Regions from separate parts of the Fructobacillus cardui genome, predicted to be linked through region 4. Evidence: riboswitches for the same ligand, from Rfam matches in the RefSeq annotation. Region 4 holds a riboswitch; each other region holds the start of a gene.
What was found. Region 4 has a riboswitch for thiamine pyrophosphate ahead of AABI20_RS06565 (TenA family protein). Riboswitches for the same ligand answer to the same signal wherever they lie in the genome.
Positions count from the first base shown of each region.

Region 1: another riboswitch for thiamine pyrophosphate. It lies ahead of thiS (sulfur carrier protein ThiS); the one in region 4 lies ahead of AABI20_RS06565 (TenA family protein).
Region 2: another riboswitch for thiamine pyrophosphate. It lies ahead of thiW (energy coupling factor transporter S component ThiW); the one in region 4 lies ahead of AABI20_RS06565 (TenA family protein).
Region 3: another riboswitch for thiamine pyrophosphate. It lies ahead of AABI20_RS02065 (3-oxoacyl-ACP reductase); the one in region 4 lies ahead of AABI20_RS06565 (TenA family protein).

Region 1 covers NZ_CAUZLS010000004.1:155,496-160,374, forward strand. The annotation lists gene AABI20_RS05225 (replication-associated recombination protein A) at 56-1,345, opposite strand; gene AABI20_RS05230 (DUF1694 domain-containing protein) at 1,414-1,788, opposite strand; TPP riboswitch at 2,044-2,133, shown strand; gene thiS (sulfur carrier protein ThiS) at 2,260-2,457, shown strand; gene thiF (sulfur carrier protein ThiS adenylyltransferase ThiF) at 2,463-3,116, shown strand; gene AABI20_RS05245 (thiazole synthase) at 3,120-3,890, shown strand; gene AABI20_RS05250 (hypothetical protein) at 3,908-4,093, shown strand; gene AABI20_RS05255 (MFS transporter) at 4,126-4,879, shown strand, end outside.
Region 2 covers NZ_CAUZLS010000008.1:20,629-25,507, forward strand. The annotation lists gene AABI20_RS06995 (YeiH family protein) at 1-83, opposite strand, end outside; gene AABI20_RS07000 (YjjG family noncanonical pyrimidine nucleotidase) at 337-1,029, shown strand; gene AABI20_RS07005 (thiamine-binding protein) at 1,092-1,391, opposite strand; gene AABI20_RS07010 (HAD family hydrolase) at 1,388-2,044, opposite strand; gene thiW (energy coupling factor transporter S component ThiW) at 2,090-2,596, opposite strand; TPP riboswitch at 2,874-2,979, opposite strand; gene AABI20_RS07020 (2-keto-4-pentenoate hydratase) at 3,178-3,999, opposite strand; gene AABI20_RS07025 (SDR family oxidoreductase) at 4,469-4,879, opposite strand, start outside.
Region 3 covers NZ_CAUZLS010000001.1:433,070-437,948, reverse strand. The annotation lists gene AABI20_RS02100 (MFS transporter) at 1-234, shown strand, start outside; gene AABI20_RS02095 (hypothetical protein) at 879-1,007, opposite strand; gene AABI20_RS02090 (hypothetical protein) at 1,038-1,187, opposite strand; gene AABI20_RS02085 (hypothetical protein) at 1,598-1,759, shown strand; gene AABI20_RS02080 (hypothetical protein) at 1,923-2,135, shown strand; gene AABI20_RS02075 (hypothetical protein) at 2,263-2,409, shown strand; gene AABI20_RS02070 (hypothetical protein) at 2,527-2,676, shown strand; TPP riboswitch at 2,760-2,849, shown strand; gene AABI20_RS02065 (3-oxoacyl-ACP reductase) at 2,952-3,704, shown strand; gene AABI20_RS02060 (potassium channel family protein) at 3,834-4,535, shown strand; gene AABI20_RS02055 (hypothetical protein) at 4,841-4,879, shown strand, end outside.
Region 4 covers NZ_CAUZLS010000007.1:38,400-43,278, forward strand. The annotation lists gene AABI20_RS06555 (PH domain-containing protein) at 1-955, shown strand, start outside; gene AABI20_RS06560 (MarR family winged helix-turn-helix transcriptional regulator) at 1,154-1,612, opposite strand; TPP riboswitch at 1,745-1,833, shown strand; gene AABI20_RS06565 (TenA family protein) at 1,975-2,631, shown strand; gene thiD (bifunctional hydroxymethylpyrimidine kinase/phosphomethylpyrimidine kinase) at 2,628-3,443, shown strand; gene thiE (thiamine phosphate synthase) at 3,457-4,104, shown strand; gene thiM (hydroxyethylthiazole kinase) at 4,101-4,879, shown strand, end outside.

The sequences.
Region 1 (4,879 bases), on a different contig from region 4:
ATTTTTGTGAGTAATGACCAACAAAAATTGTCATTAAAAATCAGATTGGTATTGTTTATTTTAAGCCGCGACGCTGTTGGTTTTTGAGACTTTGGTTGACGTCTTTTAACTGCTGCTCGAAATTCGAGTTACCCTTCGGCTGGAAGTAGGCATCATCCTTGATGGCATCTGGGAGGTATTGCTGAGCAACCCAGTCATTGGGGAAGTCGTGAGGGTAGATGTAGTCGTTACCATGGCCGAGTTTCTCGGCGCCCTTGTAGTGACTATCGCGCAGATGGTCTGGGATAGCCTGGGCCTTTGAGCGGCCTGCTTGAGCGATGGCAGCATCCATCGCGGTGTAGGCTGAATTTGATTTGGGCGATAATGCTAACTCAATAATGGCATTGGCCAGTGGAATCCGTGCCTCGGGCAGCCCTAATTTTTCAGCAGTTTGAATCGCTGTAACGGCACGTTGAGCGCCATTCGGGTTGGCGAGGCCGATATCCTCGTAGGCAATCACAATCAGTCGGCGAACCAGGATTTGTAGGTCACCGGCAATAATCAGTCGGGCGGCGTAGTGCAGGGCCGCATCGACATCTGATCCTCGAATAGATTTTTGCAAGGCCGAAATAATGTCATAGTGGGCATCGCCATTCTTGTCGGCGACGAGTGACTGCCTCTGAGTCGTTTCTTCAACGACCTCCAAGGTCACCTGGATAATTCCGTTTGCATCCGGCTTGGTCGAAAGGACTGCTAATTCCAAGGAATTTAGGGCGGAGCGAAGGTCGCCGTTAGTTGCCTGGCTAAGGTGGGTGAGGGCTTCTTCGCTTAGATTAACTTGGTAGTTGCCAAGTCCGTTTTCTTTATCTGTCAATGCCTGTTTGATGGCTTTTTTGATGTCTTGGTCACTCAAAGGTTGGACTTGGAAAATTTGGGTTCGGGAACGAATGGCTGGCGTGACGTTTAAGTATGGGTTCTCCGTTGTTGCCCCAATCAAGATAATCGCGCCCGATTCGAGGTGAGGGAGGAGAAAGTCTTGCTTGACCTTGTTGAGACGATGAATTTCATCCAAAAGAAGGACAACTGTCCCCGACATTTTTGCTTCTTCAGCAACGACCTGTAAGTCCTTTTGCGAATCGGTTGCCGCGTTCAGGGCTCGAAAGGCAAAGTTTGTCGAACCGGCAATGGCCGAGGCAATCGAAGTCTTACCAGTTCCGGGTGGGCCATAAAGAATCATTGATGAAAGACGCTTGGCTTCCACCATCCGCCAAATGATTTTATTTTCGCCGACTAGGTCTTCTTGGCCAACGATTTTTTCAATTTTTGTTGGCCGCATCCGGTAGGCCAGTGGTTTTTGTCCGGGCATGAAGGCTCCTTTATCAGTATGGCTTTGTCTTGATAAAAAAGAAGCCGGTTGAAACCGGCTTCGTCAGGTTACAGGTCAATTGATTCCTGGTTTACGGCTGATTTTGCCGCAAGAATGACCGCGTAGGGGTTATCAGTTTGTGTTGTTCTTTCAAAATCGGATAAAAGGGTATAGGGGTGATTGGTGCTGACGGCCATTTGCAAGTAGTTGATGTAGGCATCACCACAAGCATCCTGGTCAATCAGTAAGGTCGTATCTGGCCAGTTGGCCATCCGTGCCTTGAGTTCATCTTGAACTTGGCTATCGTCGGCCTTTGATTCTTTAACGGCCGCGACTACTCGTTCACGAAAAGTGCCTAGGTAAAGGCGCTGTTCATCAGGGTTAATCTTGGGACCACCATTACCTTGCTGCCCCTGTTCTAAACGGCTGTTAACATCATCCATTGGGTTATCCTCCAATTACTTTACTACAGACAATTATACGGAAAAAGCTGTGGAGATTAAAGGCTTGTCTGCTATTTTTGGGTGTTATCCAACATTTGTCGGTTGATTAACCTAGTCTATTGAATGCTGTTAATGAAAAATCAGAAGCGGTGAAGATTTTATTAGAATTGGTCTAGTAAATCCAGTGAAACTTTGTCCCGTTTCATCAGTGGACATGTCAAAAAATCCATGTTATATTGATTTCGAAAATTGAATACGAATTATCTGGGGTGCCGACTGGCTGAGATTATACCCATTGAACCTGATTAGATTAACGTCTGCGTAGGAAGATAGTGATGATAGTTTTTTTGTAAGCTGTTTTTGCGTTTTTTGACGTAGAAACAGCTTTTTTGTTCAATTTTTAACAAAAGGGGATAGCAGCTGCAAGGGAAAACTGATTTTTGGCGGTCAGACCCAGAAGGGAGAAAAGAGATGGTCACAATTAATGGCGAACATATTGACAACATCGCTGGTGGAACGGTTTTGAGTTTACTTGAAGAACAAAACCGTCATCAGGACAATGTGGTTGTTGAACTCAATGGTCAAATTTTATCGAAAGCGGCTTTGGCTGAAACGGTGCTGGTTGAGAACGACAAAGTGGCAATTATTGCTTTTGTAGGTGGGGGTTAGGAAAAATGACAACGATTGCAATTGACGGCCAGGCGGTGGAATCCGTCTACCTAAAAATGAAGGATCGCAATGTAGCTGACAGTCAGGAAAAGTTGGCAGCTGCTCATGTGACGATTGCCGGTTCAGGGGGATTGGGGTCTAATATTGCCATTGCGCTGGCCCGGGCCGGGGTTGGTCATTTGACCTTGATTGATTTTGATGAAATTGAACATAGCAACTTGAACCGTCAGCAGTTTAAGCTAAGCCAGGTTGGCTTACCAAAGGTGTTGGCCCTGAAACAAAACATCCTGGAGTTTAACCCCTTTGTTGAGGTGACGACTTGGCAGGAACGAGTGACGGAGGACAATGTGTTGGACCTCTTCACCGGTGCCAATATTATCTGTGAAGCTTTTGATGATCAAAATGCGAAAGCAATGCTATTACGGCGGGCGCAAGAGGTTTTGCCAGAAACGCCGATCGTGATGGGCAACGGCTTAGCCGGTGTTCACGACGCTAATCAAATTCAAACCGTCCGGCAAAGTAACCATGTTTACCTTTGTGGTGATGGCCAAACCAAGGGAGCAGAAGGTTTGATGGCCGCTCGTGTTCTGATTTGTGCGGGTCATCAGGCGAACCAAATCCTACGTTTAATTCTAGAAAAAGAGACAGTAGAGGAGTAAAAAATGTCGACAAATGATCCATTGGTCATCGGTGGCCACCAGTTTGAATCACGCTTTATTTTGGGTTCTGGTAAGTACTCATACGAGCTGATTGACTCAGCGGTTAACCATGCCAAAGCGGAAATTATCACGATGGCTCTTCGCCGAACGAGTATAGCTGAGGAAAACATTTTAAACTTTATTCCGCAGGGAACAACAATCTTGCCAAACACTTCGGGGTGCACGAACGCTGAGGAGGCAATCCGGATGGCGCGAATTGCTCGTGAGCTGAGTGGGAGTGATTTTATTAAACTAGAAGTGATTCCTGATAAGCAGTATTTGATGCCCGATAACTATGAAACGTTAAAGACAACCGAAGTCTTGGCCAAGGAAGGCTTTATTGTCATGCCTTATGTCTTGCCTGATTTCAATATTGCAAAGCAATTAGTCGATGCAGGTGCTGCTGCCGTCATGCCATTGGGAGCACCAATTGGCACTAATAAGGGCCTTTCAAACAAAGATTTGATTCAAATTTTGGTCGACGAGATTGACCTGCCAATTATTGTGGATGCCGGAATCGGCCGTCCCAGTCAAGCGGCCGAAGCAATGGAAATGGGTGTCGATGCCATCATGGCTAATACGGCAATGGCAACAGCGGGGGACATTCCCCTGATGGCCGAAGCCTTTCACTTAGCGATTGAGGCTGGTCGCAAGGCTTACCTGGCAAAACCAGGACGAATATTGACGAAAAAGGCTGCACCATCATCACCGCTGGCAGGTGTGAGCCTTGGTTAGAAAGGAAAGGAGTGGCCATGATCCAGCCGAAACGGGCAAGGCTTCATCTATCATTAGCACAGAAAATCATCTTGATTAATTTTCTTGGTTGGGTTTTTATCTATGCCGATCGAACAATCTTAAATCCAGTGATGCCGGAAATTCAACGGTCTTTTGGTCTGAGCCATGCTGAATTGGGACTGATTTCATCTGTTTTTTTTTAACCTATACGGTTAGTCAGTTACCATTTTCACGTTTGGCTGATGGTCACTCGAAGAAGCTTGTTGTCGCTTTGGGCTTTTTCTTCTTTGCAGTAATGACTTTTCTATCGGGTATCGTGCCAACCTTTACTCTTTTTCTATTGGTGCGATCTCTGGTTGGTTTAGGTCAGGGCAGCTTTTACGGTCCGGCCTATGGATTAATTAATGAAAACCTTAGTGACCGCCATGCAACTTTGGGCATGGCCATTATTAATAGCGGGCAGGGTGTTGGACAGATTCTTGGCACCTTGCTGGCTAGTACGTTGGTAATTCAAAATCAGGACCACTGGTCAACCCCCTTTTTAGTGCTTGCCTTACCGACGGTGATGGTCGGTTTCCTGTACCTGTATGGCCTACCTAAAGAGGGCCGGCCAATTCGGTATGGGGGAAAGTCGGTGAATGCACGCGGTGGCCAACAGCAATCGCTCATCTCGTCGTTAGCAGCAAAATTAGCGCCAAAAATTTGGCGACCGTTTTTCAAACGGCCACTAGTTGGTGCCTATTGGCTTTTGTTTTGCTCGATTTATGGCCAGATTGCCATGTTAACTTGGTTGCCAACCTTTTTGTTGGGAATGAAAAATATTGACCAACGCTTTGTCGGTTTGATTGCTTCGATTGTGCCCTTGATTGCGATTCCAAGTGCCTTAATTTTGGCGAAAAAATTAGATCAAACAGCACATGCTAGACGATTTCTGTACCTTTTTGTACCGTTGTCGGCCTTGGCATTGGTGTTAGGCAGTCTGAGTCAAA
Region 2 (4,879 bases), on a different contig from region 4:
AAATATTTACTCAAAAATTGGGCGAAAAGCGAAACCACAACTGCTAGGACAATCCCAACAACATGCTTCTTCTCGATTCTCATCAGACAACCATTCCTTCTTTCGTTAGCGTTTTAACAAAAAATATTACTTCCCCATTAAACACCTAACCAGGGGGGCTTGGTCAAGCTTATCAAGATTAAAATTTGATAACAAATGTCGATTTTTAATCATTTTTAAAATTGATACAACACACCACGCCCTCGTTTAAAATAAAACAAAAATTAAGGGGTTGTCTTTTAACCACCGTGTTATCATAATTAAAGTTAATTATAGTATAGAAAGTTGGATTGTAGCATGACCGATGAATATTTGATTTTTGACCTTGATGACACCCTTTTGGATTTTACCGGAGGCGAAGTCGCCGCCATTCGTCAGCTTTTTTCAAATGAATTAGGCTTAACAGGCACTGATTTAGACCATGCACTAAAAACTTATCAAGAGATTAACCACCATCTCTGGCAACAATACGAATTCAAAGAAATTGCTCGCCAACAAATTTTTGAAGAGCGTTTCAAAAAGACCCTCGGAGCTCTTGGAATCGACTATGATGCCGACCGACTTGAGCAAGAATACGCTACATTGCGTGACCATAATTATCGGATGGTGCCCTATGCCACTGAAATTTTGCAGCACCTACAAAATCAATATACGATTATTGCCGGTACGAATGCCCAAGACGCTACTCAACGCCTTCGCCTCAGGGAAACTGGCTTAGACCAGTACTTTGACCAAATTTTCACTTCTGAAATGATTGGTGCTTCTAAACCCGACGCCGCCTTCTTCGACCGCATTTTCCAAGACAACCCGCAAATGACCAAGGAAAATACAGTAATGATTGGGGATGGCTTAACTTCTGATATCCTGGGTGGCCAAAACTATCAACTCGACACGATTTGGATTAATCCCAATCACAAAGAAAGCCCGTCAGAAATCAAACCAACTCAAGTAGTTGAAGATTTGCCAACTTTGGAAGCACTCTTGCAATAATGAAAGCTGCGCTTCTATCATCATCAGCTCAAAAAAGTCAGACCTTTGCGGGTCTGACTTTTTTATTTTTGGTACTTACCGATTTTTTGATCAATCGTTAAAATTTCACCATCGGGCTGATAGGCAACCTTGATATAGGCTGAAACCTTCTTGGCACCCGCCCGAACAGCCACACGCTGACACTCTTTCACGATGTCCATCAACTGGTTGTAATCATCGCCTTCAATCGTTGTTTCAAAGGGACCAACTTCATAACGTAAACCAGTACTTTGAATATACGCAATTACCTCATCGACCATCCGGCACAACTCATGGTCATTTTCGGCTGCTGGTAAGACCTGAATCGCTACACTTGCACTCATTTATTTTCTCCTTTTACTACAGTCGCAAAATCAATCGTTTCATCTGCTAAATTTTGTAAATCAGTCCACTCTTCCTTTGACTGATGGTCATAGACACCAATCACAAGAAAACCCGCTCTCTTTGCAGTTGAAGCCGCATACAGTGCGTCCTCGTAGACTGCAATCTTGTTCGGTTGCTGGCCAAAATATTGTGCAGCAGCCTGGTAAATTGTGGGTTGCGTTTTATCCTGCCCAACATCTTCACAGGAAAAAACAAAGTCAAAAAACGGCAGTAATTTCAGACGGCGAAGACAGTCTTTGGCTAACGCCGAGCTACTAGCGGTTGCCAGAACAATTTTGCGACCATTTTTGTGCATGCCTTGTAAGTACGCATATACCCCCACCTTAAGCGGAACATCATTTCGATAGTGTTGGTCCATCAAAACTCGCATTTCCTGCGCCAAACTTTCAGCAGTAACGGGTAAGACAAATAGTTCTTGTATAAAGACGGCCGAATTCGTCAAAGTCATGGTTTGAATCCGGTCATGCAAGTCTGCTGGTAGCTGATCAATGCCATGTCGGTGAAGCAATTCAGTTGCTAAATCCTCCCAAAAAGGCATGGAATCAACTAATGTGCCATCGAGGTCAAAAATCAAATATTCCTTACCGCTCATCGCTCACTCTCCCCTTACCAGACTTGTTCTAAATGCCGTTGTTATTTAGTCCAAGCTCGCGTGCATTCGTTTGAGCAGCCCCGTCTTCTGAAAAATTAAGGTCACTGCCAAGCCCATCCCAGCACCCACAATGGCAGCTGGTGTGTAATATGGCACAAAGTAATACCACTTGTGGACGTCCAAGCCATAGAAAATTTTCATCAATGGATAAGAAGTTAACGCCCCTAAAATACCTGTTCCAATCACTTCACCAAGGAAAACCAGGTAAAGGTTGTGGGTTTTACGATAAATCAAGCCACCAAGAATGGGGCCAAAAATAGCGCCCGTCACGGCTTGAATCGTCCGACCTGACATCATTCGCAAAATACCACAAATTAAGGCACTAGCCAAGCCATACCATGGCCCTACCAAAACAGCGGCTAAGACATCAACGAAGTGTTGGAAGGGTGCCATTGCCGGGAAATAGACAAAGCTATTTAAAACATAGGCCAAAGCAGCCAACAAGGCCGTTACTAGCATCTTCTTCGTTGATAATTTTTTCTGTGTCTTCATTTGAAAACGCTCCTTTTAAAATCAGTGGGGTAGCAAAAAAACAGCGCTCCTTTCCCACTTTTGCGGTTAAACCAGTCAGGCAGACCCTGTCTAGTAGAAAGTTCGGTCGAGACTAATTGGTCTCCTCTCACGCCGGAACACGGCTTCCCATCGCTGTTTTTTCAGAATCAAGGCGCTCCCCTTCATCCTGTCACGGTAAAATCACCGTGAATTATTCACTACCACTCCTTTCTCATTTAAAAGAAAAAATCGAGCACCCCAAAACGGAGCCCTCGATTACAAAAGTGATACGATTTCCTCCGCCGGCATTATCCGGTTCAGGTGTTCGGGTCAATGGTTTACCATCCTCTCAGTCTATTACACAAACTCCCCGATCGATTTTATTCAAAATAAGGGCCGCCCAATTTATTGGTGCGGCCAATTGTTGTTTACTGAAACAAACAATTTGGAACCACTAAAAAGGGTGACTGAACAATGAAGGTTATCAACATAATGGTAACCCTCATTACCCAACGAGAATGATTATACTCATTTTAGCGGAAAAAGACAACTATTCTGTCTGATATTTCAAAATTGTTTGCTTATTTACTAACTGCCACCACAACGTCTGCAAAATCATGGTTAAAGCTAGCTGTCCAGGTTCCTTCCGTTAGGTGTGGGGGCAATAGGAAGGTTCCTGAGGAAACTCGTTCCCCCACATGCAAGGTCTTTCCTTGCGCTGCCAATTTTTTAACTAGCCATTGCAACGATTTAAGTGGATTACCCAAAACTTCGGCTGAACTTCCCTCAGCCACCACTTCGCCATTATGGGCCAAATAGGCCTTCACATCCTCAAATTCAGCAACGGTCAAAGATGTACTTTCTCGTTCTGGTCCATAAACCACAAAACCGCCAACCGCTGCATCTGCCATGACTAAGTACTTGCTCAAAGATGGAAACCAGTCCGTAAACCGGGCATCAGGTACTTCCACACCAGCTGCTACAGTCGTTTTACGACGCAAATCTTCCAAAGAATCGGTAACTTGCAAGTCTTCCTTGGCCTTGAAGACCAATTCCACTTCTGCCAATGGGTCCAATAAATCGCTCTTCAACGAAAGATTGGCTGGTGACTGCACAAAATGGTTCTGCACCTGAGCCCCGTACAGTGGTTCGTTTGAATCGAACATATCTTGAGTTTCTTGGCTAGTCAAACTGACCTTGTAACCCCCAAGTGGCTGATTTTTCAATTCCATCAATTGGTCTTGCACTGCATAGGCAGTTTGATCATTGCTGACAACCTTCTCCCATTCAGTCATCTCAAGCGGTTGACGTTCTTGATAAGCATGATAGAGGGCCTGCGCCAATTTGTCCTCTTGCTTTGCTGGTACTACCTTCACCTTGGTCTTCAATTCAGTCATTGTCATATTTCATGCTCCTTTCAGTATACAAACAGCTCACGACGGTACGAAACTTCACGGTGCCCTCCTTTTCTAAAAAAATCAGCAGATAAAAAAGCGCCCTCAACCACGAAAAAATCGTTGTTAAGGGCGCTTACGCACGGTACCACCTTAATTTGTTGAACGGCAAAGTCCAACCTCAAACGTACGACCCGAAAAAGGCGATACGCCGGTTTGATAACGGTACCAACCGAGCGAGGCTTACTTCATTCAGCCCACTAGCTAAAGAATGATCGTCTTTAAGTTTGAAAACGACGCCCTTTCACCAAACAGGCGTTCTCTAATCATTTTCTCACTCAGACATTTCTTATTATCGCTTATTTTTTCTATCTGTTGATTCGTAGTCTACAACTTTATGATTGAATGTCAACCCTTTTATCATTTATTTTTAATTTAAATAAAAAAAACAAGGGTCTCCCCTCGGCTTCATTTGAAATCAAAAAATATTTTGAATGTTTTGATGACCAGCTGTTAAATCATAGATTTGATTAGCTGATTGTTCAGGATGAGCTAATACCACTGTGACAAAAGCAGCAACATCTGCTCGCGGAATTTGCAAATCTTCCTTTGGACCAGAAAAGTCGACATTCAATGAAACCTTTCCAGTACCAGCAGTGTCCAAAAGCAGCGCTGGGCGAACAATCGTATAATCCAAACCGGAATTTTGCAAATACAAATCAGCATAGTGCTTCATCATAAAGTAATGATAAATACCGGATGCAGACCACCGACTGCGGTCATCTGCTCCAGCAGCTGAAACCATCACATAGTGGGCAACACTAGCTTTTTTGGCTGCAATCATCGTTTTAATGGCGCCGTCCAAATCAACTTCTACCGTTCGTTCGAT
Region 3 (4,879 bases), on a different contig from region 4:
ATACACAATCAGTTATTGGCAGAAGGACCTTTTTCAAGTCATAGTATTATGTCGCAGGATATAAATGCGCCAATGGTTATTGTGAAGAACGTTCAGCACGCTGCTTCAAAAGCATTTTACGCAGGGATGAACAGTGTGATGTTGGTTTCGGCATCTATTTTGACATTCGCTGCTGTCTTAGCATTTTTCTTGCTGAAAGATGGGCAAGCTGCTAAGAATTTGGAGAATAATTAATTGTGATTCATTTTAATTTGATTCTCAGAACGTAGACTGATATGAACACTGAACCCCAGAATTGAAACAAAATTCTGAGGTTTTTCTTATTTCTTATTTCCCGATATGCTTTGTGGCTGATTTATGAAAATATCGTCTTCAAAACGACATCTTATGTGTAAATAAAGTAAAATAAATGATAAAATTGTAGTTGTAAATTTTCAATCAGATTACTTGAAACATAAGGAGAAAAAATATATGGATACTGTATATGATGGCAACGCAAAGATTAATACTGTGAATAAGCATGTGTTTGTTTGGGTTTGCAACTTTTTGGTTGGTGGCTTTGGCGTTGACCGCTTTATTCGGGGGACAAATCGGTTTAGGTTTGTTCAAGCTCTTCATCGGCTCATGGATTACTTTAGGCATTTGGCCCTTTGTCGATTTTGTGATCGCGCTTGTTAAAGCTTATGGATCAAACAACCATAGCAATGAATTAACATTTATTAATGGTCGTTACGCTAACTAAGGGCTATGTGCTTGAGAAAGGTAACGGGCTACATTACTAATAAAAACCCACCGTTATTGGACGGTGGGTTTTTATTTTTTTCTTTGATGTTGTTGAAGTGGACTCAACTCAATACTGATTTAGCAGTGATCGTAACTTAGCCCAGCAGTGCAACGTAACCGACCATGCTAAGCACAGCAATGATACCGATAATAATGAACCATGGGCGCGTGTAGAGTGTATCTCGTGGCTGTTGGTCTTCGTTTTCTTTGTTTTTATTGTTCATCAGATTATTTTCCTTTCATACAAAATCAGATTACTTATATAGAATAATGGCGCGATAAGTAAGGGACCAGGGTGAAATCGTCATGACCTCATGTCCCTGAGTTTCCAAATTGCTGATAGCGGCATTCAAATTCTGTTCAAAACTTCTGGCAGTGTTAGCGGTGATGACCTTTGTTTTCATAGGTTCCCTCCGTTCTTTCAATCAACTCTCTATCCTCATTGTAAGTAAAGCGACTATTTTTTCAATGATGAGAATTGATTTTTTATTAAACTTAAAAAATTTGGGCTGGTATATCATTTATGATCAAGTCGTTGATTAGAAAAATATGATTTTTCTGCCCAGCGTTAATTCAAAGAATATTCATCATAAATTAGGACAATACTGATTTAAACAGCGTAAAATATGCTGGTTCTAAAGCAGACTAAGGGAAATGATCTTTTAACAGATTATCCAACATCCGTTGTGTAAATGATGGTTGTTCCTGTGAAAACGGATGGCTACAATGTAGACAGTTAAACAGCAGAGCGGTTGCTAAAAGCAACACCGCGTTACCTGCTATTTAGAAAAACGGTTGAAAGGTCGACAGCAAGATGGTTGAAAAAGTTAGATTAGCAGATGAAGAAGACTTTACGAAAGTAGGTCTCCAAAAGAATCACATTGTTCCTCGTGAAGATGCCGGCGGACGAACCCCGAAGGCGAAAATTACGAATGGTGGTACTTTGATGCCAACCTTGATGATGGTTCCCAGTTAGTAACGACTTTTTATGCAAAATCAGTTGTTAACCCATCTCCAGGATTAAAGCCTGCAATGGAAGTTGAATGGACCAAGAGTGGTGGTTCTGCCATTAAGGAAAAGATTGAATTTAAGCCAGAAGAGTTTAGCGCAAGTCAAGTAAAGATACTTGTGATGTCAAAATGGGCAAGAACTATTTCAAGGATGATTTGCACCACTATGAAATTGGTATCTTTGGTGAAAAGATCCAGGTTGAAGTTTCCTTTGATAACATCACACCAGCTTGGCGACCAAATTTGACGATTTACTATGGTAACCATGAAGAAAACAACTTCTCATGGTTGCCCGCTACTCCTTGTGGTCATGCCAAGGTAAAAATCACAGCCGATGGTTAGGAACCAAACCTTGAGGCTGATTGCTACCACGACTATGACTGGGGTGACGTGGCTTTGATGAAGGTCATGAACCACTGGTGCTGGGGGTCGTGCGAATATCGGCGATTACACCGTTATCAATTCTTACATGACGACTGAAAAGAAGTACGGTCATGCAAAAATTCCGGTTTTCTTGTTAGCGAAGCAAGAAGAGATTTTGGCAGATGACTTGCAGTACGTGACTTACTCAGAGACTGACAAGGCAATTGAACCTGTGATTAGTAAGCCTTATTAGCAAAACTTGGTGTTTGATTACAACAGTCCAGAAAAGCACTACCGCATCACATATTCTGCTGAAAAGGTTATCAAACACGATAAAATGATTGATTAGATTGATGGTTTCAAGAAGTTGATGGCCAAGATGGTCGGCTTTGCCGGTGCCTACCTTGGTTTTTCAGGAATCGTGAAGTTGGGAATCCTTGAGGGCGATAACGTTGTCGAAATGCAAAGCAGCAAGGGGCTCTGGGAAGAGGCTTACTTCGGTAAGACGATAGAAGACTAAAATTGGTCATTTTCGGTTGTAAATATTGGATTTTAAAATTAATCTAGAATATTGTGGGTAACTGATTTCATATGGTAAAATATAAGCAACGCTAGGGGCGTCGATTTGACTGAGAAGAACCCTTTGAACCTGAACTAGTTAGTACTAGCGGAGGAAAGTGTCATTGCTAATGAATTTTTTAGTGGTGCTTTCTATCTAGAAAGCGCTTTTTTATTTGCAGCAAACGGCAATAGGGTGAGTCACTGAGATGCCTTTCTAAAAGGAAAGGTAGAGTAATGTCGAAAACAGTTTTGATTACGGGAAGTAGCCGAGGTTTGGGAGCGGAAATTGCACGCACTTTCGCGAAAGATGGCTTTCAGGTAGTGATTAATTATTACCAAAGTCAAAAGAAGGCCGAAGAATTGGTAGCAGAAATCGGACCTGACCGCGCTATGGCTATTCAAGCTGATGTCCGGAATCGAGCCGAGGTTGATCAAATGGTGCAACAAGCCGTTGCTAAATTTGGTTCACTTGACACGGTTGTGAACAACGCCCTTATCAACTTTAAATTTGATCCAGTGGCACAGAAGCCATTTAAGGATTTGACTTGGGATTCTTATCAGGAGCAAATCGATGGTACATTGAAGGGAGCCTTTAATGTGACCCAAAGTGCCTTGCCACAAATGATGGCGCAAAAAGCTGGTCAAGTTGTTAATATTGGGACTAATTTATTTCAAAATCCCGTTGTGGCTTACCATGAATACACTACGGCCAAGGCGGCCATGATTGGCTTTACCCGTAATTTGGCAGTTGAGCTGGGCGAATTTGGTATCAACGTCAATATGGTTTCTGGTGGTCTTTTGCAAACAACGGATGCTAGTGCGGTCACAACGCCAGAAGTGTTTGATTACATCAAGCAGACAACGCCACTACGCAAGGTGACGGAACCAAGCGATGTTGCCAAGGCCGTCCTCTTCCTTGGTAGTGCTCAGGGACGGGGATTAACGGCACAAAATGTGACGGTTGACGGCGGTTTGACAATGAATTAATTTGAACGAATTTGGCAATGTCCAAGACGGGCATTGCTTTTTGTTTGCTGGGATAAAGGTGCAGTGGAATAGCGTCGGTTGAAATTATTGGTATTAAAATCAAGATAGAGTCTTTGGAGAGTGGGAGTTGTGAAGCAGTTATACTATGTAGCTAATTTTGTTTTGGCATTGATGTCGATTACGTTGGCATTACTGGATATTGGGGATGTCATTAATATTAAGGTGGGGATGCCTGCAATTATTAATCGTGATATTTTATTGTTCTTCTGGGTGGATTACATTGCTCGCTTGACGTTGGCAGTTGATAAAAAGGATTTTGTTAAGGGAAATGTTTTTGATCTATTAGCCATTATTCCAGTCGACTCGCTTTTTTCCGTCTTTAGAATTGCTCGAACCGTCCGCCTTCTAAAGTTATTAAAGGTAGTTCGAATTTTTGGCTTAACCGGCAAAATTAAGAATGATGTCGTCCGTTTTTTGAAAACTAATGGCTTTATTTACATGGTTTTGAGCGCCATCGCAATCATTTTGATTGGTGCGGGTATGTATTCGGCTGTTGAGGGAATCAATTATGGGAATGCCTTGTGGTGGGCGGTGACGACGACAACGACCGTTGGCTATGGTGATATTTCACCCCACTCGACTGTTGGCAAAGTGATTGCGACGGTTCTGATGTTTGTCGGAATCGGTTTGATTGGTAGCGTTACCAGCACATTGACGACCTTTTTCACAATTAAGGATGAAAAATCAGAAGTGGAGATGGTTGAAAATCGACTGCTAGCCATTGAACAACAAGTGAAAGAATTGACGACAATTCTGCGAGAAAAGGGATGAGTCTGTTGATTTTGGATTATTTTGGATTGGTTGACAGTCGATAATTTTGAAAGCCAATCTTGGGCGAAAGGCTTACTAGCAGGGGATTATGAGAACGAGTCACCGACAATTGTGCTTTTTATTCCTGTAGCCGAACATAAGTTCTACAAATTGTTATTAGAATGATAGACAAACTGACAACAAGAGAGTTAAACTAATGGAGTCAGTTACCAATCTCGTTATAAAAGGTTGGTACAAAATCTATTAGGTCCAGTTGAACATCAGGTCTGTAATGTCCTGATTTTTAATTGTTTGGGAGAGTTAGAATGTTTTTCTTGGTTTCATTGACTATCACTGGTTTGCTG
Region 4 (4,879 bases):
TGCTCTGTCTTTGATTATCTACGCCGTGACGATGCCGGAAGTCATCTTTCAATTTTTTATATTTTTGGGTTGGTTCGTTCACTTAGACCAGCAAAAGGTAGTCAGTCGTTGGCTTGAGCAGGAATTTACCAATCATGTTCTGGGATTGGGCACACTGGTGATTGTCTTGCTGGTGGTTCTGTTTGTCTTAATCGTGATTGCTTTTAACGTTTTGCGAACGGTGATCTTGTATTTTGGCTTTGAAGTTCACCATGATGCCGGTCATTTAACGATTGCTCGGGGACTTTTCAAACGACAAACGATGCATCTGTCGATTAACCGGATGCAAACGGTTGAGGTCCGCCAAAATATTTTTCGGCAGGCACTGGGCTTGGCGACCGTCAAGACGCGGTTAATTACCGACGAAAATGGCGAAGACAAGGTTTCTAAAAACGTACCCACCTTGATTCCAATGGTAAAATCAGGAGCTGTTGACCACTACTTGTCACAGTGGTTGCCTAATTTTCCAAGCAAGCCAATCAAAAAGACCAGTAGCTCAACCTACCAGATTTTGACAATGATCCGTAACGGGCTTTTTTGGACCTTACCCCTCGCCGCCGTCCTGATTTATGTTTTCCAACGGTTGCCGCTCGTTGTTTTACTGGTTTTGCTTGTGTTGTCCTTCGTTGTCGGTGCTGGCTGGTATAAGGGGAAGGCGACAACCGCCCAAGTGGTTAACGGCCAGGTTCTTGTTTTAAAAACGGCGAAGAACTACGAAACCATCACCACCTATATTGCCTGGGATAAGATTCAATCGTTGTCCATTAAGCAGAGTTGGTGGCTAGCTCGTCGTAATCAGCGAGCCCACCTTGCCGTGGTGGTCCGAACTGATGCCAGTACGAAGGTTTTGACTGCTCGTTACTTGCCAATGGAGGAGGTCAAAGCCATCTTTGATTGGTACCAATTACTTGGCTAACAAGCACATTCGTTGCTGAAATCAGTGTATAAAAAGTGCTTTGAAACATCATACTTGCTTGCAAGCGGCTGAGCTACGGGTATTTACTTGTGTGAAAAGAAAACGCAGCGCTGATTTTTGGGCCAAAGAAAAAAGAGTCGAGGATACAATTATGTATGCTCGGCTCTTTTCAATTTGTGATGTGATGCTTCGGCAATCTTAGAAGTGGTGGGTTTTGACGACTGCTTGAGCCTGGTCAATACTTTCTGGCAAGGAGGCATCAAATTGGCTCCAGAGGTCTTGGTCAAATTGATTGACGATGTCTAAGGCCTGTTGTAATTTTTCCTCACCAGCTTGGGTTAATGAGAGAGCTTTTGAGCGCGGATTCTTCTTGCCAGGATAGCGGTCCAAAAGATCTTCACGGCTCAGTTTGGTGATAATGGCCGAAGCCGTCATGGCATCGACATCCGCTGCCTTAGCCACCATAATTTGAGTAATCTCGGTATTTTGTAAACTCAGGCCATGAACAGTGGCCAAAATTTGGAATTGGGGGTGGGTTAAGTCAAGCTCGCGGAGACGGTATTTCATTTGGCGGAACCAGTCAGTATACAAGTTGAAAAATTTCTGATTGGTCGAATCCATGTAGCGAGAAAGGGAAGCGGTTTTGACAGGGCTCATGGGAACCTCCTTAGTGTTAGAATTAATCTGTAAGTATACTTATAATATAACTGATTTCACAGCGTGTGGCAAGCGCTCACTGAGAAGTTTTTTCACACGGGTTCTAATTTCCGTGCTATACTGCTTGTGTGATAAATAAAGTTGGGGTGCCCTGAGCTGAGAATATACCCATTGAACCTGATGCCGCTAGCACGGTCGCAGGAAACTTCGAAAAGCGGATTTAAATCCTAAAGACATTGTCCATGTTCGGTAATCGTCAGTAGGCCATAAGTCCTCAGCTCAGGCTGAGGGCTTTTTATTTTGTCTAAATGGCGACTAACCCCATAGTCTGCCAAAATAAAGTTGATGATTGAGGAGAAAAAATGACGAAGATGCTGCCGTTTTCCGACTGCTTTATGCAAGTGATGGAGGAACACAAGGCTGATTTTTATGCCAATCCCTTTATCCAAGCAATGATTGCTGGGGAAGTTAATCCTGAGGCGCTGCTCTACTACGTACAACAAGATTACCGTTACCTGGGTCACTATTTGCCACTGTATGAACAGGTTTGCCAGACATTAACCGGACAAACAATTGATGCCGAAGTGGCCGATGATGACCGGGAATACGCCGCGCACAAGATATTACTGGATTTGGCTCAAACCGATGATAAGAGCATCCAGGAAGGCAAGTATCCAAATGCAACGGTTACGGACCAGTACGTTAACCACATGGCTAAATCAGTTCAAAAGGATTCGTTTATCGGCTTGGTTGCCTTGGCTGCCTGCCCTTACGACTATGCCTACTTAGCTGATTTGTTGATTCGGGATGGTCTCATTAAGCCAGACAACCCATTTATGCCATGGGTGGGGTACTACCGGGGGATTGATAAGGGTTTGACGCGACCAATGTTGGCTTTAGTCAATCAGACGGCCGAACAAGTGAGTCCTGAAGTGCAAGAGGAAGCCTTAGCTGCTTTTATCCAATCAACAAAGTATGAAAATCAATTCTTCCTGCAGGGAATGGAGGCAACAAAATGATTGATCCCAACCAATATCCGACAGCATTGACCATTGCTGGTTCTGATTCCGGTGGTGGTGCGGGTATGCAGGCCGATATCAAGACCATGCAGGCCTGCAAGACCTACTCAACGGTCATAGTGGCCGGGTTAACCGCACAAAACACACTGGGTGTGCAGGGTGCTTATCCAACTGATTTGGCCGTGATTGACCAACAATTTGCCTCGGTGATGGCTGACTTTGATGTTCGTGCAGCAAAAACAGGGGCACTCTTCGATGAAGCCCGTGTTCTTCAGGTGGCGAAAAACATTCGTCACTACCGACAAAAGAACTTCGTGGTCGATCCCGTGATGGTTGCCAAGGGCGGAGCGGCCTTGCTTGACCAAGCTGGCATTGCGGCCTTGAAGAACCATTTGCTGCCACTTGCTACGCTGGTAACACCAAACCTTCCCGAAGCCGAACTCTTAGCCGATATGAAAATTAGTAACCGTGACGGCATGGTTACCGCCGGTCAAAAAATTCAGGCCCTAGGGGTTCCAAACGTTATCGTCAAGGGTGGCCATGGTGAAGGCCCAATCATTTATGATTATGTTTTGCTGGAGAACGAAGAAGGATTCTGGCTTGAAGGACAAAAGGTTGAAACGTCAAGCAAGCACGGGACGGGGGACACCCTCTCGGCTGCGATTACGTCCTTTTTGGCCCAAGGTGATTCTCTGCGAGAAGCAATCGAAAAGGGCCATCGCTATATGAATGCCATTATCGGGCATCCGCTAGTTATCGGTCATGGTCACGGTCCTTTGAATCATGGTCAATGGTCGAATCCAGAAGATTAAGAGGGAAAAGATAATGAATTTTGATCCTGCATCATTAACGGTTTATCTCGTTGTGGGGAGCCAAAACGTCAATGACGACCCAAACGAAGTGATTCGCGTGGTTCAAGAGGCCTGTGACGCCGGCGTAACGGCTGTACAGTACCGTGAAAAGGACCACTCGAAGTTGAACCAAGCGGAAAAGGTGGAATTGGGCCAAACAATCAGGAGCATTACGAAAGCGGTTCATGTGCCTTTGTATGTCGATGACGACCTGCCTTTGGCACTGGCCATTCAAGCGGATGGTCTGCATGTTGGCCAGGGCGATACGCCGGTGCGAGCAATTCATGAGGTCGCCCCTGATTTGTTACTTGGTTTATCCGTCCATGATTTAAAAGAGTTAGCTGCCAGTGAAGCTGATTTGGCAGTCGTCGATTACTTGGGCGTTGGTCCGGCCTTTGCAACGACCAGTAAGGAAAAGGTCAAGGAGGCTATTGGGACGGAAGGCGTCTTGGCGGTTGCGTCAAAGAGCTCACTACCGGTTGTGGCCATTGGTGGCATCCATGAAGAAAACTGCCAGGAATTGGTAGAGTTGCCGATTGAGGGTGTTGCCGTGATTTCGGCCATTACCGCCAGCGATGATATTCAACGAAGTGTTCAGAAATTACGAGGAGTGACAAAATGAGTCAAACAATCTTAACTGCCGTTCGCCAGAACCAGCCCATCGTCTTGAACGTGGCCAATAGCGTTACCCCCCAATTGGTAGCAAATGCGATCGCCTATATCGGCGCTTCTCCAATTATGCTCGAAGATCCGCTAGATGCTGCTGATTTGACGAAAATTGCCAATGCCGTGACCTTGAATTTGGGTTCAACTTCTGAAAATTCACAAAAGGTGATGATTAATAGTGGGAAGACGGCCAACGAATTGGGCCTTCCTGTTATCTTTGATCCCGTTGCCGTTGGTGCAACGCCACTGCGGTCAAAGCGGGCCAAGGAACTCTTGAAATCAGTCAAGGTGAGCATCGTCCGCGGTAACCTCGGTGAGGTAGCGACTTTGGCTGAAGTGGAATGGGAAAGCCACGGAATCGATGCTGGTAGTGGCACCGCTGACCCAGTTGAAATTGCCCAGAAGGCGGCTCAAAAGCTTGGTGCCATTGTGGTCGCAACTGGTGTTCAGGACTTGGTTTCAGACGGCCAGAGGGTCTACCAGATTGCTAACTCGGCTAGCCAATTGGCAACCAATGTTGGGATGGGTGACGCCCTGGATGGTTTGTTGGGCGCCTTTGCAAGTCAAAGTATGGATTTGGCTGATTTAGCCTATGCGACCGCTGCTCTACCAGTTGCTGGCGAATTGGCGGTGGCTGAAGGTGTTGCCGGTCCTGCTGATTTCTTGAACAAGATGCTCGACCAGTTGGGCAACTTGACGGATGCAAAGCTTCAAGGGCAAATCCATCTGCA